One region of the Polaromonas sp. P3_B1 genome, then DNA from elsewhere that is predicted to be linked to it. Evidence: riboswitches for the same ligand, from Rfam matches in the RefSeq annotation. Region 1 holds a riboswitch; the other holds the start of a gene.

Region 1 (13,466 bases):
TCTGCTCGGTCTGGCCCATGCTGATCAACACCGCTTTCGGTGTGGCCTCGGTCAAGCGCGAATGGCTCAACGTGGCCAGCACGCTGGAAGTCAGCCCCTTGCGCAAGGCCTTCCAGGTCATCCTGCCCGCGGCCGCGCCCACCATACTGACCGGCATGCGCATCTCCATGGGCATCGCCTGGCTGGTCATCGTCGCCGCCGAAATGCTGGTGGGCGGCACCGGCATAGGCTACTTCGTCTGGAACGAGTGGAACAACCTCTCGCTCACCAACGTGATCTTCGCCATCCTGGTCATAGGCATTGTCGGCATGCTGCTGGACCTGGCGTTTGCGCAGTTGCAGAAGGTGGTCACCTATGTGGAGTGATCCTTCTACGCGCATACCCGTCGCCACACCACCGAAAGAACACAGCATGCAGGGATTTCTCAAGATCGAAGGGCTCAGCAAGACCTTCACGCCCGGCAGGCCGGTGTTTGCCGATGTGTCCTTCAGCATCAGCAAGGGCGAGTTTGTCTGCATCATCGGCCACTCGGGCTGCGGCAAGACCACCATCCTCAATGTGCTGGCCGGGCTGGACAGCGCCAGCGCCGGCCATGTGTTTATGGACAAGCGCGAGATAGGCGGCCCCAGCCTGGAGCGCGGCGTGGTGTTCCAGAGCCATGCGCTCATGCCCTGGCTCACGGTGCGCAAAAACATCGCCTTTGCCGTGGTCTCGCGCTGGCCCGACTGGACGGCCGCGCAGGTCAACACCCATGTCGAAAAATTTGTCGCCATGGTGGGCCTGTCGGCCGCCATCGACAAAAAGCCTTCCCAGCTTTCAGGCGGCATGAAGCAGCGCGTCGGCATCGCCCGCGCCTTCGCCATCCAGCCCAAGATGCTGCTGCTCGACGAACCCTTTGGCGCACTCGACGCGCTGACCCGCGGCACCATCCAGGATGAGTTGATGGCCATCGTGCGCGAGACCCAGCAGACGGTCTTCATGATCACCCACGACGTGGACGAAGCCATCCTGCTGGCCGACCGCATCCTCTTGATGAGCAATGGCAGCGACAACGAGGGCGTCTACGCGCCCGGCCGCATCGCCGAAGAAGTCGTCAACCCGCTGCCCCGCGAACGCACCCGCGCCGGCCTGCACCACCTGCCCGGTTACTACGAGCTGCGCAACCACATCGTCGATTTCCTGGTCACGCGCGCCAAGGCGCATTGACCGCTGCTTTTTTCTTTCACTCTTTCAAACCACCTCAAACCCAGGAGCCAAAAACCATGAACCGCAACGACATCACCGAAAAAATCATCACCGTCAAAGTCAGCAAAGGCATCACCTGGGAGTCCGTTGCCAAAAAGGTCGGCCTCAGCAAGGAATGGACAACCGCCGGCTGCCTGGGCCAGATGACCTTTGACGCCAAGCAGGCCAAAGTGATCGGCAAGATATTCGGCCTCACGGCCGAAGAACAGAAGTGGCTGCAGGTCGTGCCCTACAAAGGCTCGCTGCCCACGCCCGTGCCCACCGACCCGCTGATCTACCGCTGGTATGAAATCGTGAGCGTCTACGGCACGACCATCAAGGAACTGATCCACGAAGAATTCGGCGACGGCATCATGAGCGCGATCGACTTCAGCATGGACATCGTGCGGCAACCCGACCCAAAAGGCGATCGCGTCAATGTGGTGTTGTCGGGGAAATTTTTGCCTTACAAGACGTATTGATCTGCTGAAAGTTCCAACCATCTACTCAGCCGACTCTGACATGCACAGCAGGTTGAAGTCCGGTTGAACGCCCAGCTCAGCGGACGGATCTGGCCCTTGTGTGAGCATGAACCGAGATTGCTACAGCTGCAATAACTGATGAACAAGGTCAGTGACGCCAAAGATCGTCATGAAAAGAAGAAAAGGCGTGACGACCATAAACAGTGCCAGTCGCACGAGAGAAACCGGCCAGAACTCTAAAAACTTTGTGGCTTTCCCCTGCCGCGGGATAAAGAGCTCATGAACCCATACAAAGGTGAGCAGGGCCGTCGTTGCCGCGGCCTGTAGCGCACCCGCCATTTCCTGAGCAGTTTTTGACAGGAACAGCATTGCAATCAAGGATGCGAGTGCGGGCGCGATGCAAACCAGGAAGATGATTCCAAAGTATTTAGCTATCCAAACAGCCCATCGCTGAAATGTAGGAGGTGTGCGCATCTTCCTAATTACCGTTTGATTGAAGTGGCTTGCCGCAGGCGTGCCCGCCTGAACGAAGGGCCAGGCGTCACGGCAACGCTGAGAAGTATTCGCGAAACTTCCACCTAGTTACCAGTACGTAGATTCGGCCGCTTTCGCAGAACCATTGCTGATGCTGCTCGACTCCCAAGGTGCGGATTCGCAAAGTTACCCAGTCCGTTCCGCGCTCCATGACGTCGAATTTCTCGAAGAAAAGATCCGCGCGAGTCTGCTCTCCCTCAAGGTATCCACCGCCATAGCCAGGCCCATAGACCAGAACCAGGCTCCCGAAGAACTTGTTCTCGAAGAATGCCCTGGCCTTCTCGGTGACCTCGGGATGCTTTCGCATGTCTTCAAGCGTCAGCGCTTCGTCGGACTTCCACCGTCCAAGAAAACATTCTGGAATGTCAGCCGAGAAGGCATGGAGGGGCATCAGAATCAGAGCGGCGATGGCAAAGAAGTTCTTCATGAGGCCTAGGTTCAAAGCGACCTCGCCTCGACCGGGAGCTTAGTTTGCATCAGAAGAAGGCTTGGAAAAGTATCGTTTAGCCTTCGAAGAGAACGCGAGAGCGTAGCCCCACCAAGCAAAAAGGAGGGGAAACATGATGAGGCGGGCAAGGTTCCCGCCTACCCGCTCGGCATCATTGGCGTAGAACGTGGTGTCGGGCCTGAAGATACTGAAGGCGGCGAGGGCGACGATCAGCATCACACCAAGCCACCGGCTCCATGGGTGCCTGCAATACAGGCTGTATGTAGCTGCGAGAAAGGCGGCAATGAGCGCCAAACGCCACGCCAAGGAGCCGACCAAGAGACCAAAGCTTCGAATTTCGCTCCAGTGCGTAAAAATTGTTCCGACAAACTGGGCGCTACCGATGACGAAGAGCAAGCCAGATGCCAGAAGACAGATGATCAGCAGCCAAACCGCCACGGGCCTGGGAGCGGCCTCCCGCAGCAAGGGCATCTCCGTCTTGGCCTGGGGTGGTGCGTAGGGGTTGTATTCCATTGGATAGGGATCCTTTGTCAAAAGGGGGCTCGAATTTTGTACCGGCCTCGCCGATCCCATACCGCAGGCCGTCAAGATTGACGACCGACCATGTCGATGACAAGTGCCACGGCGACAGCGACCACAAACAAGGCGATCACGGCCCCGACCGCAGCCAGCAAAGGCTTGGACCAGCCGCGTCGCGGGTAGGCCTTTCCGAATTTTCCCAGGACAAATGCCTGCTGTGACTTGCCGATGGCGTAGTACCAGCTGATCAGCAGGGCAAAGCCACACACGCGCCCAAGTGCGTCCACGCCTTTGGATTCCGGCAAAAACAAAGGAACGATGGCAACAAGCAGGATAAAAACAATGCTTCCGGTGACCCATTTCTTCGATCTCGCGGCTTTCTCTGGCTGCCCAAGCGCCTCCCAGTTGCGCATATGAAGGTAAGCCCCAAAGATGGGGCTAAAGAGCAGGCTCCAGCTGGCGGCGGCATTGGGATTCCAGAGTGCGGGCGCATTTTCGCCAGTTATTAACTCGTCGACGTCAGCGACTTGCGCCTGGGGTGGGGCATAGGGGTTTTGTTCAGGCATACGGATGGTTGTTGTGAAGGTTTCGCCTCAGCGCTTTCGCCGGATCATAAACACGTTGCGGGCGTGCTGGTGTACGGAGAGAAAACGCACCAGGCTCTCGCTCAAGCCGGGCGCAATCGGCAAGGCCGGATCACCATAAGAGGCGATCTGCCGGGCCGGGTCCAAAGGGACCTGCTTGAGCACATGGTTCATGCCCGGGATGATGCGCAGCTCGGCGTCTGGTTTCGCCGCGCCCAGCGCCATGGCTTGCGCGACGGAAACCTGGATATCGGTGTCGCCCTGAAGGATCAGGCATGGCACGCGGAGCTGCTTGATCTCCTGCGCAGGAACGCGTTTGAACCAGGAGATCAGATAAGGCTGGACGCTGGGCCGGTACAAAGCGGCCAAGGCCGCGGGAACATCACCGACCGCCTCACCCCTCTCCAGCGAGGACAGGATGGACTCGTTGCGCTCGGCCAGGTCCGCAGGCAGCTGGGACGCCAGCTGCTGCCGCAGGATGGTGGCTGCGCCCTGGGCCGCACCGGCAATGGAAACAAATGCGCTGACGGCCCGCCCTTGCGCGGCCAGCATGCCTATCAGGGAGCCCTCGCTGTGGCCCACCACGGCGACGCCTGAAAAGCGCGCATCGTTGGCCAGCAGGTCAATCCACGCGGCCGCATCTTCAACAAAATCATCCAGGCGCAGGTCGACCTCTCGCCCTGCCGCCGAGGCACTCGCACCCAAGCCGCGCTTGTCATAACGAACCGAGGCAAAGCCCGCATCGGCCAGGGACTGGGCCAGCATCTTGAGGCTGTCATTTTTCCCTTGAATACCCGCGCTGTTGCCGTCGCGGTCGGTGGAGCCCGATCCTGAAATGATCAGCACAAGGGGTATCTTTTTGTCGCTGCTCGCCGGCAGCATCAGCGAACCCGCGATCCGTCCGTGGATGGTGTTCAGTGAAATGGGCTGCTCGGTAGACGCCGCTACGGAAACTTGCACAGCCAATGCGGCAAGGGCGCCGGCGATGAGTTTTTTCATGGCTTGATACTCAGGTTTGGGATGGGCGCGACTGACTTCAGCACGGACATCGTGCGCCAGCCTGATCCCAAGGGGGACCGGGTCAATGTGGTTTTGTCGGGGAAGTTTTTGCCGTACAAGACTTATTGATGCCGCTGAGCAGCCCTAAAAGAACTCATTTGCGCTTCTTGATCGATGGCGCGCCCAGAAATACGCGCCGAGCTCATAGACCCAAAGGGGTGGGATCACAAGGACCATCATGCCCGGCAAGACAGGCCCGGCTATAAATCCCAGGCAGAGAATCGTCAGGGCAAAAAAGCCCGCCTGAAGGGCAATTGGGCCGGCCAGCGAAGCGGGACGCGCCAGTCGCAAACGTTGGAGGAAGATGGCTGTCGTCCGATACAAGACGTACATACCGCCAGCGACAAGAGCGAATTCAAAAGCCCAATGCGTGAACAGTGCCCACAGCGACCACCAGGCGCGCCGCACCCAATCCTCACGAAGCTGGTCCAGGCTTGAACCAACTGCAGGTTGGCCGACATGTACACGCGGCGCCCTGAACTGATCCGCGGCAAACGCCTGGGAGAGTTCTTGCGCACTCACCGGAGGGTCTGCGTAATAGCGATGGACAAGCGTGACCTCGTAAATACCCGAGCCCAGTTCATTCGAGAGCCGGTGCAACAGGACTTCCGCTACGTCGGCGTGAACATCCTCGACCACGATACGCCGCGCACAAGCTCCGGGCGCGGGAATATCCCTCGCCCGAAACTTCGTCGTGCAGCTTCCGTTGGAACACTGCATGAAGAATCGGTCTTCGAACCCCATGCAGGAAAGTGAATGGGCGGGCACTGACAGACCCCAAAGACCCGCCGCAAAGAGCACGGCGGCAGTTGCTCGAATGATCGAAAGCTGGTTCATGTTCTCCCGCAGTGTATGCCGCAAGACCCGCGATCAAACTTGACGGCTACGGTCTGGGCTGGACATGCAAGCCTCTTACTAAAGCTTGGTGGGGTCGCCGAGCATCTTGTTAAGCCGCACCGCCTCTTTGGCGAGGTGGCGCGACAAGGCGGCATTGACCTCATCACCCTCGTGAAACTCTCTCGTCGCCATTTCATACTTGCCGCCGGGTTTGAGCAGCGGGTCTATCTCGCGCAGGCGTTGCCCCCCGCCAGAAGCCGATGCACGCGGCTCTCCTCTGCGCGAATCAGCAGCACGGGGTTCGACAGATAGACCAGGTATCCCCATTTGATGGTTTCTTCAAATTTGGCGCTCCCCAGGACCGTGGTCCGCAACTGCTCGACCGTGACACGCGGCCAGCCGGGCAGGGCCGCGACGTAAGCGTCAGGGCTTGAGGCGGCAGTGGTTTTCTTCATCATGGCCAGTCGTGGCGCCGGGCAGGTGGATCATGTGCATCCTGCGGTCAGCAAGAACGGGAACACGAAGCAAAGAAACCGGCTTATCCAGGGAAATATCCCAGGGAGAACCCCGCACAGCCAGCAGGCGCTGTCGTTGCTTATCGGGACGCTCAATCTCAGCATTGTGGCTTTGTAAAGCTAGAGGCGGACGCCCGAGAGGATCGAGGATCGCGAGACGTGGAAGGTGGCCGGGTATGAGTACAAAGGCGTGACCGCAGGTCAGCCCCAAATGACGATGCCGGCAGAATGCAGCCACAATGGCCGGCGCACCTCGGGCTGCAACCAGTTCTAAAGCGTGCACCACGTTTTGTGGTGTTGGTTGCCTGATATGCACCCATCGACTTCTGATGTCCGGCCGCATTGCTACAACAGCACGGCGAATGTCCGCATGCGAAGCACCTGCCCACTGCCGCGCCCGCGCGCCAAACAATCTCAGAGCTTCCTTGCGCGACGTTGGCGTGCCGGACGCCGATAAGCACATTGCTGTGGCATAGACCGCGCAGTAGTCGGACTGAATGCTTTGACGAATAAACAAGTGCTAGCCTTTTCCCGTTGCGGAGCCAAACCCGCGAAAAGGAGCTTGCGCTTTTTTCGCTGCAGCCTTCTTGGCTGGCGCCTTCTTTGCGGCCACTTTCTTGGCTGCTGGCTTTTTGGCTACCGCCTTCTTGGACGCGACTTTGAGAGTCAATGACTTCTTCGCTGTAGCCATGATCGCCTGCCTTTCAGAATTAGCTGATCGCTTTAAAAGCGTCGGGTGCTCCTTCAGCCTCCGCCAGGTTCATCGCCAGACGTACAGAATCGGTACCAGCCAATGGCACTATCAAGCCTAGCCAGAACGACTCGTCGGCCATCGTGGTGTATGTGGCATAGCCATCCTTGACGGGACACTCTGCAACCAACCCGGGAGTGAAGGTGTTGTGAAACAGCCAAAACACTTTCGTTGCAGTGCTGCCATCCGGCACTTTTACCTGTGTTTCGATCTGGCACTGCCTGCCCCCCACATTGCTCACCTTGGCCGAGACGCGATAGCCTTGTGCATCGGTAGGCCCGAAGTCCTTCATGGGTTCATCGTCCATCGCTTGAGCGGCAGAGTAACGACTGGTCACGTCCTTGATGGTTCTGTCATCCACGCCGCCTACCCTCAGCACTGTCTCCGTACTACTCAATGTTTCTGCGGGCACTTTGTACAGCGGCTCTTTTCGGAATTTGACTTCGATATCGTTGATACGTGCGGACAGATCGGAATATGAACTGCGCAATTCGGCTGGCAAGAACCGCATAGCCCATAAGTAAACGAGCAAGAAGCCGAAGAATGCAAACGAAATGGCGATGACAATGCCAGGCGTGCCGTTACCGGCACTAGCACTTCCAGAAATCGCCTGCGTCAACCAAACCCCGAGGACACTGGACCGCTCTTCGATGGCCTTCAGGTTCACCAAGCTCAACCCCACAATCATGGTTGTCAGCCAGTCGGCGATGCGTTCCAGGCTCGTATTGGGGCGGATCCCCTGTTGTGACTTCTCGCCATTGCCTTCTTTCGCCTGTGCGCCTGCGCTGCCCCAGTTAGGCGAGCCAAACAGCAATCCGAGCATCCCACCAGCCGAAAAGGCGCCGACGCATGCAAGTACCGCCACACATCCACCGGTAAGGCTGTTCCAACCTCCGGCACTGCGCGACGCCAAACCGTATATGAAGGCGCAAAGGAGACCGATAAGCGAAGAGAAGGCAATCACCACAATGGCCAGCGCAACTTGAGAATTGTTGTTGTTTGGCGCAAGGATGCTCCACCCGAATCGAAAAACTCGGAGCCGACACGTCACACATCCTTTGTTAAACATGGCAGTTAGCCCTTTCGCTTTTTTCCCAGCGCAGAGCCAAAGCCGCGGAATGGGGAATCCCGTCGGTCGGGGGCCGGCTGCGGAGACGGATTGGGACGCGGATCGGGATTCGGATTTCGGCCGATTGCAGATATCGATGACATGGTCTCTCCTCTTTAGCGTCGCGAGTTCTTCTTCGCTGAACCAAATCCACGAAATGGCGTTTCCGTTATCGGCTGGTTATTTGGTATCGGCGGTGTATGCGGAGGCGGAGGCGGAGGCGGAGGCGGAGGCGAGGGAGCTTGGGTCGCGTCAGTCATCGTGAACTCCTGTGTAAACATCGTTGCAGTGGTGCTGTTGCCGCAATAATTAAACGGCGATTGCCACTGCCTGTCATCCTCTAGATAGAGGTCTAAAACACTCATGGCGGGCAATGCATCCGGGTTGCTCAGTCACGGCTGAGGTCCTCCTCCAATCGGAGGAGCTGTCAAGCAAGTCTTTGACATATAAGACATTTGGATTGATTCAGGCTGCGGAACGACACTGGCCGAAAGCCCTCATCCCAACCTTCTGCCGGAGGGAGAAAGAGTAAAAACCGAGGTCCAGGATTGACCGCCGATCAAGCGGCTTTCCTCCCTCTCCCCCTGGGAGAGGGCAGGGGTGAGGGCGGCGGCCTTCATGGAGGCAAAATGCCCCCATGAACTCCCTAAGCGGCATCCGCATCCTCGACCTCTCCCGCGTGCTCGCGGGCCCCTGGTGCACCCAGACTTTGGCCGACCTTGGGGCCGATGTGATCAAGATCGAGCGGCCCGGCACGGGCGACGACACGCGGACCTGGGGGCCGCCCTTCTTGAAAGATGCCGATGGCGCGGACACCGAGGCCGCTTATTACCTGGGCACCAACCGCAACAAGCGCTCGGTGACCTGCGACATTGCCCAGCCCGCGGGCCAGGCGCTGGTGCGGGAGCTGGCCGCGCACTGCGATGTGTTTGTCGAGAACTTCAAGGTCGGCGATATGGCGCGCTATGGGTTGGATTACGCCTCGCTCAAAGCCATCAACCCGCGCATCGTGTACTGCTCTGTCACGGGTTTCGGGCAGAACGGGCCTTATGCCGAGCGTGCGGGGTACGACTACGCGATCCAGGGCATGGGTGGGCTGATGAGCGTGACGGGCGAGCGCGACGACCTGGGTGGCGGGCCGCAAAAAGTGGGTGTGGCGGTGGCGGATTTGATGACGGGCATGTATGCGACGGTGGCCATCCTGGCCGCGCTGCGCCATGCCGAAAAAACCGGCGAGGGCCAGCAGGTGGACATGGCGCTGCTGGACACGCAGGTGGCCATGCTGGCCAACCTGGGCGCCAATTATTTGGTCAGCGGCAAGGCGCCGGGCCGGGCGGGCAATGCGCACCAGAACATCGTGCCCTACCAGGTGTTTGAAGTGGCGCCTGCCGCCGATGGCAGCAAGGACCATTTGATCCTGGCCGTGGGCAATGACTCGCAGTATGCGAAGTTTTGCACGGTGGCGAATATCCCTGAACTCGCGACCAACCCGCTGTTCGCCAAGAACCGCGACCGTGTGCTGAACCGTGCCAAGCTGGTGCCGATTCTGGAAGCGGTGATGAAGACGCGCGCCAAGGCCGACTGGCTGGCGGCGCTGGAGGCGGCGAAGGTGCCTTGCGGCGCGATCAACAACCTGGCCGAGGTGTTTGCCGACCCGCAAATTGAGGCGCGCAAAATGGTGACGGAGTGGCAGCACCCGGTGAAGGCCGATTTGAAGCTGGTCTCCAGCCCCATGCGCCTGAGCGCGACGCCGGTGCGCACCGATTTGCCGCCGCCGCTGCTGGGCCAGCACACCGATGAGGTGCTGCGCGAGCTGCTGAACTATTCCGACGCGAAACTGTCCGAGTTAAAGAGCGGCAAGACGATTTGACGCGGCACGTCCGCACAAGGAGCCGAGGCGATGAAACACAACTTCGTATTGGTACACGGCGCATGGCATGGCGGCTGGTGCTGGCGGCGTGTGGCGCAGGTCTTGCAGCTGGACCACCACAAAGCCTTTGCCGTCACGCTGACGGGCCTGGGCGAGCGGGCGCACCTGCTTTCGCCCGCGATCAACCTGGATACCCACATCAACGACGTGATCAACCTCATTGAAGCCGAAGAGCTGCACGAGGTGACGCTGGCCGTGCATTCCTACGCGGGCATGATTGGCACGGCGGTGGCCGACCGCATGGGCGAACGCCTCAAGCACCTGGTGTATGTGGATGCGGTGGTGCCGCAGCCGGGCGAAAGCTGGAGCAGCACGCACGATGCCGCCACGCAGCAAAAGCGCATGGCGGGTGCGCAGGCCACGGCGAATTTCAGCTTTGCGCCACCCGACCCGGAGGTCTTCGGCCTGCAGGGCGCCGACCACGACTGGGTGCAGCGCCGGCAGACGCCGCACCCGGGCAACACCTACCAGGCGCCGCTGGATTTTGATGTGCAGCGCGTAGCCAGCGTGCCACGCACTTTTGTGAGCTGCACCACGCCGGCACTGGCGACCATCACGCCCAGCCGGCTGCGCGTGCGCGACCCGCAATTCTGGGGCGGCGCCTGGCTGCCGAATTCGCGCGTGGTGGAGCTGGCCACGGGCCACGACCCCATGGTCACCGAGCCGGCGGCGCTGGCGCGCATCCTGCTGGAGTGCGCTGAATGAAGACGCTGGGTCGACGGGGCTTCACGGCGGCACTGGCGGGCAGCTTAGCCCTGCCCGCGCTAGCATGGCAGGAGCGCACACGGGTCAAAATGGCCACCTTGCCTGTGCCAGCCTCCTTGCCCGAAGCCGCCGGGCTGGCGGCAAAGCAGGGCAAACCGCTGGTGCTGCTGGTCAGCCTCCCCGGCTGTCCCTACTGCGAACTGGTGCGGCGCAACTACCTGTTGCCGGCCCGCAATGACTCCGGCCTGGAGGCCTGGCAGATCAATATCAACGACAACAGCACGCCGCTGACCGGCTTTGACGGCAAATCCACAACGGCCGCCGCGCAGGCCAAGGCCTGGAAGGCCACCTTCACGCCGACCGTGCTGTTTCTGGGCCCGGAGGGACAGAAGCTTGCCGAGCCCCTGGTGGGCGTGGCCGTCCCGGACTTTTATGGTGCCTATCTCGACGAGCGGCTGGTGCTGGCGAGCACGGCATTTTTCGCGCTGCGTTAGGGCTCGATCATCATGACGGACGAAGAATCGCTGCAGGCTGCCATCCATGAAGAAGTGGCGCTGCGGGCATATGACCCGCATTGGCCCGCGATGTTCGAGGCCGAACGGGAGCGGCTGCGCTTCCTGTTTGCCGATGACTTCATCGCGATCGAGCATATGGGTAGCACGGCCGTGCCGGGGCTGGCGGCCAAGCCAGTGATCGACATCCTGGGCGGTGTGGCCTCGATGCAAGCTGCCAGGGCGCTCGTGGCGCCGCTGTGCGCGCAGGGCTATACAGCGTCCGCCGAGTTCAACGCAACGCTGACGGACCGCCAGTGGCTGATGCGCTGGGCCGACGGGCATCGCACCCACCACCTGCACCTGGTGGTGCATGGCGGCCCGGTGTGGGACCAGCGCCTGCGCTTTCGCGATGCGTTGCGTGCGGACCCGGCACTGGCGTGGAACTATGCCGCGCTCAAAACCGAGCTGGCCGCGAAATACCCCGCTGACCGCGAGGCCTATACCGAGGCGAAGGCCGCCTTCGTGCGGTCGGTTTGCGAAGGCTGAGCCTGAGCTCCGCAGTTGACCGGCGCCTACTATTAAGCGCTTGAATCAGTCCGCTGGACCTGTACTGTTCTCCCCGGCCTGGTGTGGCGGCACAGGCTTCGGTGGTAAATTCAAGCCGTTCAAGCAGGAGAGCGCTGCCGTAAAGATGGCAGCCACCGAAGGCGCAAACTTCCATAATCGCTCAGGTCCCGTACTGCCCGGAAACACACAGCCGTCTGGAGAGACGCCGCATGCAATATGCGGCGCACCGAAGGAGCAAGGCCGAGGCGAAAGCCGCGGCTGAATCTCTCAGGTAACAAGGACAGTGGAAGCGGCCGCAAGCAGGTGATGGCTTGGCGGTTGCCACAATTCTTTCTTTGAATTCAAGCACCCCTCAAGGCATTGCGCTTGCGCAACTGCAATTTCTACTTGAGAAGGAATCGCCATGAAAGTCATGGTTTTGGGTGCGGGTGTCACGGGGGTCACGACGGCCTGGTATCTGGCGCAACGTGGGCATGAGGTCACGGTGGTCGAGCGGCGCGGCGCGGCCGCGATGGAAACCAGCTTTGCCAACGGCGGGCAGATTTCCGTCAGCCACGCGGAGCCCTGGGCCAACCCGGGTGCGCCGCTCAAGGTGCTGCAGTGGCTGGCGCGTGAAGACGCGCCGCTGCTGTTCCGGCTGCGGGCCGATATGAACCAGTGGCTGTGGGGCCTGGAGTTTTTGCGCAACTGCACGCCGGCGCGCACCGCGCAAAACATCCGCCAGATCGTGAACCTGGGCATGTACAGCCGCGGCGCGCTGCAAAAGCTGCGGGGCGAACTGGGGCTTGAGTATGACGCGAAGACCCAAGGCATCCTGCACTTCTACACCAGCCAGGCCGAGTACGACGCGGCGCAGGAGCCGGCGCGCATCATGCGCGAACACGGCTGCGAGCTCGACATGAAAACCGCCGATGAATGCGTGGCCATAGAGCCCGCGCTGGCGCAATGCCGCGGCAGCATCGTGGGCGGCAGCATGACGCCCAGCGACGAGTCGGGCGACGCGCAGGCCTTTACTTCAGCGCTGGCCGCGCGCTGCGAGCAGGCGGGCGTGAAGTTTCTCTACAACACCAACATCCTCGACGTGCTGGCCGGCGGCGGGCGGCTGGAGGGTGTGCTGGCGGCCAGAGGCAGCGGCGAAGCGGGCGGGCGTGTGGAAACCCTGAAGGCCGATGCCTACGTGATGTGCCTGGGCGCCTTCAGCGCGCCCTGGGCAAAGCGGCTCGGACAAAGCCTGCGCATTTACCCGGCCAAGGGTTATTCGGTGACGCTGCCGGTGATCAATGAAGCGGTCTCTTACCAGGTGAGCCTGACCGACGACGAATACAAGCTGGTGTTCTCGCGTTTGGGCAATCGCCTGCGCATTGCGGGCACGGCGGAACTCAACGGCTACAACACCGAGCTGAACCTGGTGCGCTGCCAGGCCATCGTGCGCCGAGTGAAGCAGCTTTTCCCGGAAATGACGGACGGCGAAGGCGCACAGTTCTGGACCGGCCTGCGCCCCGCAACGCCGAGCAATGTGCCCTACATCGGCAAGAGCAAGACGAGTAACCTGTTCCTCAACACGGGCCACGGCACGCTAGGCTGGACGCATGCCTGCGGATCGGGCGCGGCGATTGCCGACATCGTGAGCGGGCGCGTGCCGGAGCTGGACTTTGCGTTTACCGGCATGCCGGCGCCCGGCCGCACCATGGCTTTGTCGAGTATGGCGA
Region 2 (9,795 bases), on a different contig from region 1:
CGTATGTGTTCCTCGCATCGCCGGTGTGTTCGAGCTACATCACCGGGATTGTGCTGCCGGTGACGGGGAGTGTGGGCGCGGTTTGATTCCCGGCCGCCAGTCCAGCCTCAGCCCGAAGCCGCCAGGCTGTCTCGCACACCGGCGGTGATTTCCAGCGACCTGCGCGCAATGGCCGGGTCAAAAATATGCGTGGTCACCATCAGTTCGTCGGCTTGCGTCTCGGCGATGAAAGCCCGCAGGCCTTCCCGCACGGTCGCGGGCGCGCCGGCCACCGCGTAACGCAGCATGCGCTGCGCACCCACGCGCTCGGCAGGCGACCAGTAGCTTTCGATGTCGTCAATCGGCGGCGGCATCGGCCCCGGCGTTCCGCGCAGCAGGTTGGTCATGGCCTGCTGGATGGAGGTCTGCTGGTAGCGCGCCGCTTCATCGGTGTCGGCTGCCACCACGTTGGCGGCAACCATGGCGTAAGGCTTGTCGAGCTGCGCGGAAGGCTCGAACCGGTCGCGGTAGGTTTCGAGGGCCTGCATCAGCATGTCGGGCGCGAAGTGCGAGGCAAAGGCAAAGGGCAGGCCCAGCGCCGCGGCCAGCTGCGCGCCGAAGAGGCTGGAGCCCAGTATCCACAGCGGCACCTTGAGGCCCGCACCCGGCACGGCGCGGATTCGCTGGCCGGGCTCGACGTCTTCAAAGTAGTAGCGCAGCTCCTGCACGTCCTGCGGAAAAGTGTCGGCATTGTTCTGGTGGTCGCGGCGCAGCGCGCGGGCGGTCAGCTGGTCGGTGCCGGGCGCGCGGCCCAGGCCCAGGTCGATGCGTCCCGGGTAGAGCGATGCCAACGTGCCGAACTGCTCGGCAATCACCAAGGGCGAATGGTTGGGCAGCATCACGCCGCCCGATCCCACACGAATGGTGCGTGTGCCGCCGGCCACATGGCCGATGACCACTGCGGTGGCCGCGCTCGCGATGCCGGGGTTGTTGTGGTGCTCGGCCAGCCAGAAACGCTTGAAGCCCAGTTGCTCGGCATGCCGGGCCAGGGCCAGGGTGTTGTGAAAGGCGTCGGCGGCTGTTGCGCCTTTGACGATGGGGGAGAGATCGAGGACTGAGAAGGGAATCATGGTTTGGCTCCCTCCCCCGATGAGGGGGGGTAGGGATGGGGGCTTGCGGTGTTTGATGTTGCGCCATGCGTGTTGGGAGGCCGTAGGCCCTCACCCTCCTTCGACAAGCTCAGGACAGGCCAAGCCTCTCCCAGGGGAGAGGGAGTAAAGGGTGGGTGCTGAGCTTGGATGCATGGGCGTGCTGTGGGGGCGACGGGCCAGTTTAGGAGCTTCCCGATGGCCGCGCGGGGGGCAGGGTATAAATCCCCCATGACGGATTCAGTGAGCATTCAATTACCGCCCGAGGCACTCGCATTGCTGCGCACAGCCAGCCGTTTTGAAACCCCTTGTGGCGACGGCGCCATGGTCTGGCACACCTGGGGGCAGGCCGCGCGCCGGCCGGAACTTGCGCCCTTGGTGCTTTTGCATGGCGGCAGCGGCAGCTGGATGCACTGGCTGCGCAATATCCCCGCGCTGGCCGCGTCAGGGCGCTGGGTCCTGGTCCCGGACTTGCCCGGCTTTGGTGATTCGGCGGCGCCCTTGCGCGGCACCGACGCCGATGCGCTGCCTGAACCGGTCGAACAGGGACTGGCCGTGCTGGTGGGCGACGCGGCCTGCGACCTGGTGGGATTTTCTTTCGGCGGCATGGTGGCCGGCTTCCTGGCGGAACGCTTTCCCGCCCGGGCCGCGCGCGTTGTGCTGGTGGGCGCGCCCGGCCTCGGTGTGGCACCTGAAAAAGCCATACGCCTGCGCGCCTGGCGCCACCTTGCCGATGCGGCCGAGCGCGACGCGATACACCGGCACAACCTCGCGGCCTTGATGCTGTATCGCGAAGAGGCGATTGATGAGCTGGCGCTGCGCCTGCATATCGCCAATGTGCTGCGCGACCGCATGAAGGGCCGGAGCCTGGCGCGCACCGATGCGCTGGCGCAGTCGCTGGGCCGTGTGCAATGCCCTGTGTGGGCGATTTATGGGCGGGAGGATGCGCTCTACCGCGGCAAGCTCGATGCGCTGCAGGCGGCGTTGACGCGCGCCATGGATTTCAGGGGCCTGAAACTGGTGGAGGGCGCCGGCCACTGGCTGCAGTTTGAGCGGGCCGGCGCGTTTGATGAGGCGCTGCTTGCCGCCCTCGAAACAGATATCTAGCGCTTATTTCTCGATCGCGAGCAGCTCGATGTCGAAGGTCAAGGTGGCATTGGGCGGCACCACGCCGCCGGCGCCGCGGTCGCCATAGGCCGTGGCGGGCGGGCAGGTGAGCGTGGCCTTGCCGCCGACCTTGATTTTTTGCACGCCTTCGGTCCAGCAGGGCACGACGCGGTTCAGCGGAAAGGTCGCAGGCGCGCCGCGCTTGTAGGAGCTGTCGAATTCCTTGCCGTCGGCCAGGGTGCCGCGGTAGTGCACCTTGACGGTGTCGGTCGCCTTGGGCTGCGGGCCGGTGCCGTCGGCGGTGTGCACGATCTTGACGCCGTTGGGCAGGGTTTCGGCCGGGGCTGCTGCAAGGGCTGCGGTGGAGACAGCGAGGGAGGCAAAGGAGGCGATCACGGCGGTCAGTGTCTTCATGAGGTCATGCTTTCATGGCGGGTGGGTAATCGAAAGAGCTGGCCCGGATTATCGCCCGCCCCCTGTCTTGCCCAGCGGCGCCGGCCGGCCGCCTTGTAAACAAATGCGGCGCAATCTGTCCTGCGGGGTTACCATGCGTGAACTATTCACTTCGTGGGTGGTTCCATGGTGGCACTTGCCGCACAATTCGACTCGCCCCGCCGGCTGAGCAAAAAGGTCAGCGACCGGCCGCAGGACTGGCTCGGCACGACGCCGCTGCTGGACCTGGACGACCCCAAGCTGCGCCTGAAGGCTCGCGCGCTGGTCCAGCTGTGCCGCACCGAGCGGGACAAGGCGCTGGCCATCTATCGCTTCGTCAAGCGCCTGCCTTATACCAAGCGAATCAAGCTGCAATACCCGACGGCCCGCGACGTGCTCGAGGCGCGGGGGGGCGACGGCGACGACAAGGTGACCTTGCTGATCGCACTGATGCGCTCCGCCGGCATTCCGGCGCGAATACGCTACATGGAGATGCGCGGCGAGATGCTGCGCGGCCTGATTCCGGGAGCCACGCCGGCGGCGCGACCGCTGGCGGAGTTCTGGCTGGGCGGTTGGGTGCGCACCGACACGTTTATCTTCGATGCGGAATACGTGGCCGCCGCCCGCGAACAGCTGAAAGCGAACGGCTGGGAATGCGGCTGGGGCATCCACATCCATGCCCAGCTTCTGTGGGACGGCAAGAACGACGCCTTCCTCGGCGGCAAGCCCAGCGACCAGGACCCGATGATCAAGCGGCTTCTGTGCGTGGTGAGTGATCCACTGGAACTGGTGTCGCCATCCGTGGGGGGCAGCGGGCTGCGTTACCGCCGGTCGCTGCGTGCCCTGCAGTGGAATGTGCTGGCGCCCGCCATGATACGGGCCATCGAGGAACTGCGGGCCGGCTCCCGTTCTTCTGGAAACTAGCCCATGCGTCGCAACAACTCCGGTACCGATGAAACCAGCATGGCCACCCCGGAGCAAGTCAGCAGGCTCAGCACCAGCCTGCGAAAGGCCAGGTCGCTGATGCCCGCGTAAAGCCGTCCGCCCAGCCAGGCGGGAACAAGCGCCGCGGGCGCCACGATGGCCAGCATGGGCAGCGTTTCGCGGGTGACCAGGCCTGCGGCGGCGTAGCTGGCCATGGTGACGGTCAGTACCGCCAGATTGAAGTTCTGGATGACGGCGCGCTGGTCCGCTTTCTCGTAGCCCCGCAGGGTGCACCACAGCGTCGGAATGACGCCGCTGAAACCGCCCAAGGCACCCATGAAGCCGCCGGCCATGCCTGCCGTGGCGTCGGCGATGCGGCCTCCATGGTGGATGCGCGGAAGCTTGCCCGAAAAAAGCATGGCCGGGCACCATAGCGCCAGCAGTACGCCCAGAAACAGCTTGAACAGCTGGACGTCAAGTCGCGGCAACAGCAGCAAACCCAGCGGCAGCCCCAGCAGGCCGCCGGCCAGAAATGGCAGCAGGCGCTTCCAGTCGGTATTGCGGCTGACCGTGAAGGCCGCCATGACCTGCCCCGTCAGCCCGCCGAACACCGCCATCACCGCCGCCAGCTTCGGGTCTATGGCCCAGGCCCAGAAAGACATGGCGACCAGGCTGAAGCCAAAGCCCGACAGGCCCTGGACAAAGCCCGCCGCCGCCGCGCCCGCGATGATCAGGATGATGTGAGCGTCAAGACCTGCCACAGGGTTGACAGATCCTCAGGCGTAGTCGCTCACGGGCACGCAGCTGCAGAACAGGTTGCGGTCGCCGTAGACGTTGTCGACCCGGCCCACGGGCGGCCAGTATTTGCCCTGCTTGAGCGAGGCCAGCGGGAAGCCGCCGGTTTCGCGCGAGTAGGGCCTGTCCCAGTCGGCGCCCAGCAGGCTGGCCGCGGTGTGCGGTGCGTGCTTGAGCGGGTTGTTGTCCTGCGGCCACTGGCCGGCTTCGATCTTTCGGATCTCGTCGCGGATGGCGATCATCGCGTCGATGAAGCGGTCCAGCTCGGCCAGGGTTTCACTTTCGGTGGGCTCCACCATCAGCGTGCCGGGCACGGGAAAGCTCAGTGTGGGCGCGTGAAAGCCGTAGTCCATCAGGCGCTTGGCCACGTCCTCGGCGCTGACGCCGCTGGTGTCCTTCAGTGGGCGCAGGTCCAGGATGCATTCGTGGGCCACGTGGCCGTTTTCGCTGGCGTAGAGGGTCGGGTAGTGGTCTTTCAGGCGCGAGCTGATGTAGTTGGCGCTCAGGATGGCGACCTCGGTGGCCTGCGTCAGGCCCTCGGGGCCCATCATGCGGCAGTACATCCAGCTGATGGGCAGCACCGCGGCATTGCCCAAAGGCGCCGCCGATACGGCGCCCACGCCGTTGCCGGGAATGCCCGCCGTCGCATGGCCGGGCAGGTAAGGCACCAGGTCGGCCACCACGCAGACCGGGCCCACGCCCGGGCCGCCGCCGCCGTGCGGGATGCAGAAGGTTTTGTGCAGGTTCAGGTGGCTCACGTCGCCGCCGAATTCGCCCGGCGCGGCCACGCCGACCAGCGCGTTCATGTTGGCGCCGTCCACGTAGACGCGGCCGCCGTGGCTGTGCACCATGGCGCAGAGTTCCTTCACCTGGGTCTCAAACACGCCATGCGTGCTGGGGTAGGTGATCATCACGCAGGCCAGCTTGTCGCTGTGCTGTTCGCATTTGGCCTTCAGGTCGGCCATGTCGACGTTGCCGCGGGCGTCGCAGGCGGTCACGACCACGCTCATGCCCACCATCTGCGCGCTGGCCGGGTTGGTGCCGTGGGCCGAGGACGGAATCAGGCAGATGTTGCGGTGGCCCTGGCCCTTGGCTTCAAGGAAGGCCTTGATGGCCAGCAGGCCCGCGTACTCGCCCTGCGAGCCGGCGTTGGGCTGCAGACTGATGCCGGCATAGCCGGTGGCCTGGCACAGCCAGTCGCGCAACTGCTTGTCGAGCTCGGCATAACCTTGCAGCTGGTCGGCCGGCGCGAAGGGATGGATGTTGGCGAACTCGGGCCAGGTGATGGGAATCATCTCGCTGGTCGCGTTGAGCTTCATGGTGCAGCTGCCCAGCGGGATCATGCTGCGGTCCAGCGCCAGGTCCTTGTCGCTGAGCATGCGGATGTAGCGCAGCATGCCGGTTTCGGAGTGGTGGGTGTTGAACACCGGGTGCGCAAGGAAAGGCGTGGTGCGGCGCAGCTCGGCGGGGATCAGCGATTCCACGCCTTTTTCGAAGGCGCTGACCACGGGCAGGGTCTGGCCGGGTTTGGCAAAGAAGGACCAGAGCAGCTCGATGTCCTTGCGGCTGGTGGTTTCGTCCAGCGACACGCCCAGGTGGTTGTTCAGGCGATAGCGCAGGTTGGCGCCGGCCTGGCGCGCGCGCTCGGCAATCGCATGGGTCGCGTCGCCGGTTTTGATGGTCACGGAATCGAACGCGCCGGTGTTCGTGATTTCGTAGCCCAGCTCCTGCAGGCCGCGCACAAAGACGGCGGTGTAGGCCGCCACGCGCTCGGCGATGCGCTTGAGGCCCTGCGGGCCGTGGTAGACGGCGTACATGCTGGCGATGACGGCCGGCAGCACCTGCGCGGTGCAGATGTTGGAGGTGGCTTTCTCGCGGCGTATGTGCTGCTCGCGCGTCTGCAGCGCGAGGCGGTAGGTCGGGTTGCCGTGGCTGTCGACGCTGACGCCGACCAGGCGGCCCGGCAGCGAGCGCTTGAACTCGTCGCGGCAGGCGAGGTAGGCCGCGTGCGGCCCGCCGTTGCCCATGGGCATGCCGAAGCGCTGGGTGTTGCCCAGCACGATGTCGGCGTCCCATTCGCCGGGCGGGGCCAGCAAGGTGAGCGCCAGCAGGTCGGCCGCGACGCACAGCGCCGCGCCGTCGACGTGGGCCTGGCCCGCAAGCGGGCGCAGGTCATGGATGCTGCCGGTGGTGGCGGGGTATTGCACCAGCACGCCGAAGTAGTCGCCTTCAGCCATGAGCTGCGGCACCGTGACCGCCGCCGTGCTGACCTTGATCTCGATGCCCAGCGGCTTGGCGCGGGTCTGTATCACCTCGATCGTCTGCGGATGGCAGTCGCCCGCCACGATGAAGACATTGCTTTTGCTCTTGACGCTGCGCTTGGCCAGGGTCATGGCTTCGGCGGCGGCGGTGGCCTCGTCGAGCATGGAGGCGTTGGCAATCGGCATGCCGGTCAGGTCGCAGACCATGGTCTGGAAGTTGATCAGCGCCTCCATGCGGCCCTGCGAGATCTCGGCCTGGTAAGGCGTGTAGGCGGTGTACCAGGCGGGGTTCTCCAGGATGTTGCGCAGGATCACGCCCGGCGTGTAGGTGCCGTAGTAGCCCTGGCCGATGAAGTTCTTGAACACCTGGTTCTTGGCCGCGATGGCCTTGAGCTGCTTGAGCGCGGCGGCTTCCGTGACCGGGGCCGGAATGGCCATGGGCATCCGGCGCGCGATGGAGCGCGGAACAATGCCTTCGACCAGTTCGCGGCGCGAGACCGAGCCCACAACGTTGAGCATGTGGACCTCGTCGGTCTCGTCGATGCCGATATGGCGGGCGATGAACTCGGAAGGGTTTTCAAGGTCGCCCAGGGGCTTGGCGGTTTGCATCAACATGTCGGGTTTCCGGAAAAATCGTTCGCCCTGAGCTTGTCGAAGGGCAGGCGGAACGGGGAGAGCAGGGCTTCGACAGGCTCAGCCCGAACGGGAGTTAAGCCGCGAACGCGGTGTAGCGGGTCTCGTCCATCAGCGCGTCCAGCTGCGATGGGTCGGACAGCTTGATCTTGAAGAACCAGCCGGCGCCCATGGGGTCGCTGTTGGCCAGGGACGGGTCGTCCTTCAGCGCTTCGTTGATGGCGGTCACTTCGCCGCTCACGGGCATGTAGACGTCGGCGGCGGCCTTGACCGACTCGACGACGCCGGCGGTTTCCTTTTGCGCGAAGGTGGTGCCCACGGCGGGCAGGTCCACAAACACCACGTCGCCCAGCGCGTCCTGCGCATGCACGGTGATGCCGACGGTGGCGACGTCGCCTTCAATCTTGAGCCATTCGTGGTCTTCGGTGTATTTGACGGTCATGAGAATCTCCAGGGGGTTGAGGGGTGGGACAGCAGGGTTCAGCCGCGGTAGTAACGGGTAGCGACAAAAGGCATGGCGGCGACTTCCATGGGCACGGCCTTGCCGCGCACGATGGCGTTCACGCGTGTGCCCAGGGCGGCAAATTCGGGTTTCACATAGCCCATGGCGACCGGCTGGTTGATGGTCGGGCCCAGCAGGCCGCTGGTGACCTCGCCGATCTTTGCACCGTCGGTGCTTTGCAGTTCGGTATGGTCGCGCACGGGAACGCGCTCCAGCGCCACCAGGCCCACGCGCTTGCGGGCAAGCAGGGCGGGGTCGGCCAGTTGCGCCAGGATTTTGTCGGCACCCGGGAAACCGCCCGCGCGCGCACCGCCGGTGCGCCGCACTTTTTGCATGGCCCAGTTGAGGCTGGCTTCCACCGGCGTCGTGGTGGTGTCGATGTCGTTGCCGTAGAGGCACAGGCCCGCTTCCAGCCGCAGCGAGTTGCGCGCGCCCAGGCCTATGGGTTTGACCTCGGGTTGGGCGAGCAGCGCGCGCGCCAGCGCATCGGCCTGCGAGGCGTGCACCGAAATTTCAAACCCGTCTTCGCCCGTGTAGCCGCTGCGCGTCAGGAAGCAGTCGCAGCCCGCCACCGTGAAGCGCCCACCGGTCATGAACACCAGCTTTTCGATGCCGGGCGCCAGGCGCTGCAGCGCCGTGACAGCCTGCGGACCTTGCAGCGCCAGCAGCGCCATCTCGGGCATGGGGATGACCTCGCAGCGCGAGCCGATCTTGGCCTGGATGTGCGCGATGTCGCCCACCTTGCAGGCGCCGTTGACGATGACGAAGAGGTCGCCGCCGTTGGCATAGTCGCGGTTGAAAAACATCAGGTCGTCGATGATGCCGCCCTCATCATTGAGCAGCAGGCCGTAGCGCTGCTTGCCGGCGGGCAGGTCGATCACATCGACCGGAATCAGCGATTCAAGCGCCGCCGCCGCATCCGCCCCCACCAGGCGCAACTGGCCCATGTGGGAAACGTCAAAGAGGCCGGCGGCCTGGCGTGTGTGCAGGTGCTCGGCCATCAGGCCCGCGGGGTACTGCACCGGCATGGAATAGCCCGCGAAAGGCACCATGCGCGCGCCCAGCTCCAGGTGCAGCGCATGCAGCGGCGTCTTCAGCAGGGTTTCGGGAGCGGCGGAAGAGGTGGACGAATCGGACAAGGCATTCTCCGGGGGGGCAAACAGGTTCTAAATCCATCGGTTGCCCCTGCTGTCCACTTTACCTGAGAGATTCGCCCGGCGATGCGGGTTTGCTCCTTCGGTGGGCCGTCCTGGCGACGGCCTCTCTCCAGTAGGGAACGCCTTGCCGCGTGGTGCGCCGCAGGGCGGTTGCCAGTCCTTTTGCCTGAGCGTTCAGTGCACCAAAAAAGGGGGTGTACGTGCGCCTTCGGCGGTTTTCTCGGGAAAACTCTCTCCTGACCCGGCAAGTGTAACGGAAGCGGCTGCCGGGCCGGCCTGGTGGATCAGGCTGCCTGGTGCTGCGGCAGCAGCATGGCGATGCGCTCGCTGATGGAGTCGGCGCGCTCGTGGCCCGCGATTTTTTCGATCTCTTCAATCATCTCGCGCGAGGCCGTGAGCATGCTCTCGCGGTCCTTGGCATTGCGCAGCGCTTCGCGAAAGCGTTCGGCCATGACCGGGTCGCGCCGGGCGAACATGCGCTCGCAGATGTCAAACAGGAACATGCGCGTTGTGGCGAGCGAGCGCTTGCCTTCGAACTGGTCGGCTGCGACCTGGATGGCCTGGGTGGTCTCGGGGCTGGGGAAATTCTGCAACTGGGCCGGCGTTGGCGTCGGGGCGGGCGCCGCGGCGGGCACCTTGCCCGGATGCGCTTCCAGGAAGCCCTCGCGCAAAAGGCGCAGCGCAATGGCTTCGCCGTCGCCGTCAAACAGTGGGCGGAAATCCTGCGCGGACTTGCTGCCGTCGGCCATCAGCAGCAGGGTGCGCTCGCGCTGGCCAAGCGTTCTCACGCCGGGCTTGAGCTCGGCGCGGGCGCGGTCGGTTTTGTGGAGCTGCATGGATTTCATCCTGAAATGAAA

Evidence for each region. A riboswitch is a leader RNA that binds a small molecule or an ion and turns the genes downstream of it on or off. The one in region 1 is predicted to bind glycine.
Region 2: it holds a riboswitch for glycine, as region 1 does, so the genes downstream of both, gcvT (glycine cleavage system aminomethyltransferase GcvT) here and AC1DXS_RS11675 (D-amino acid dehydrogenase) in region 1, are expected to answer to the same signal.

What each region holds. Positions count from the first base shown of each region.
Region 1 covers NZ_JBFUGK010000017.1:21,581-35,046, reverse strand. Annotated here, with positions in the region: gene ntrB (nitrate ABC transporter permease) at 1-365, shown strand, start outside; gene AC1DXS_RS11760 (ABC transporter ATP-binding protein) at 355-1,206, shown strand; gene cynS (cyanase) at 1,263-1,706, shown strand; gene AC1DXS_RS11750 (hypothetical protein) at 1,827-2,180, opposite strand; gene AC1DXS_RS11745 (hypothetical protein) at 2,248-2,667, opposite strand; gene AC1DXS_RS11740 (hypothetical protein) at 2,707-3,201, opposite strand; gene AC1DXS_RS11735 (hypothetical protein) at 3,273-3,773, opposite strand; gene AC1DXS_RS11730 (alpha/beta hydrolase family protein) at 3,801-4,790, opposite strand; partial or broken gene AC1DXS_RS11725 (cyanase) at 4,812-4,919, shown strand; gene AC1DXS_RS11720 (hypothetical protein) at 4,935-5,687, opposite strand; gene AC1DXS_RS11715 (hypothetical protein) at 5,912-6,145, opposite strand; gene AC1DXS_RS11710 (hypothetical protein) at 6,111-6,719, opposite strand; gene AC1DXS_RS11705 (hypothetical protein) at 6,723-6,893, opposite strand; gene AC1DXS_RS11700 (hypothetical protein) at 6,913-8,022, opposite strand; gene AC1DXS_RS11695 (CaiB/BaiF CoA transferase family protein) at 8,699-9,931, shown strand; gene AC1DXS_RS11690 (alpha/beta fold hydrolase) at 9,962-10,696, shown strand; gene AC1DXS_RS11685 (thioredoxin fold domain-containing protein) at 10,693-11,190, shown strand; gene AC1DXS_RS11680 (GrpB family protein) at 11,203-11,736, shown strand; glycine riboswitch at 11,942-12,050, shown strand; gene AC1DXS_RS11675 (D-amino acid dehydrogenase) at 12,161-13,466, shown strand, end outside.
Region 2 covers NZ_JBFUGK010000019.1:109-9,903, reverse strand. Annotated here, with positions in the region: gene AC1DXS_RS12620 (SDR family oxidoreductase) at 1-86, shown strand, start outside; gene AC1DXS_RS12615 (LLM class flavin-dependent oxidoreductase) at 108-1,109, opposite strand; gene AC1DXS_RS12610 (alpha/beta fold hydrolase) at 1,359-2,234, shown strand; gene AC1DXS_RS12605 (FKBP-type peptidyl-prolyl cis-trans isomerase) at 2,238-2,648, opposite strand; gene AC1DXS_RS12600 (transglutaminase-like domain-containing protein) at 2,802-3,590, shown strand; gene AC1DXS_RS12595 (sulfite exporter TauE/SafE family protein) at 3,587-4,351, opposite strand; gene gcvP (aminomethyl-transferring glycine dehydrogenase) at 4,367-7,261, opposite strand; gene gcvH (glycine cleavage system protein GcvH) at 7,356-7,721, opposite strand; gene gcvT (glycine cleavage system aminomethyltransferase GcvT) at 7,760-8,920, opposite strand; glycine riboswitch at 8,960-9,061, opposite strand; glycine riboswitch at 9,081-9,187, opposite strand; gene AC1DXS_RS12575 (hypothetical protein) at 9,223-9,774, opposite strand.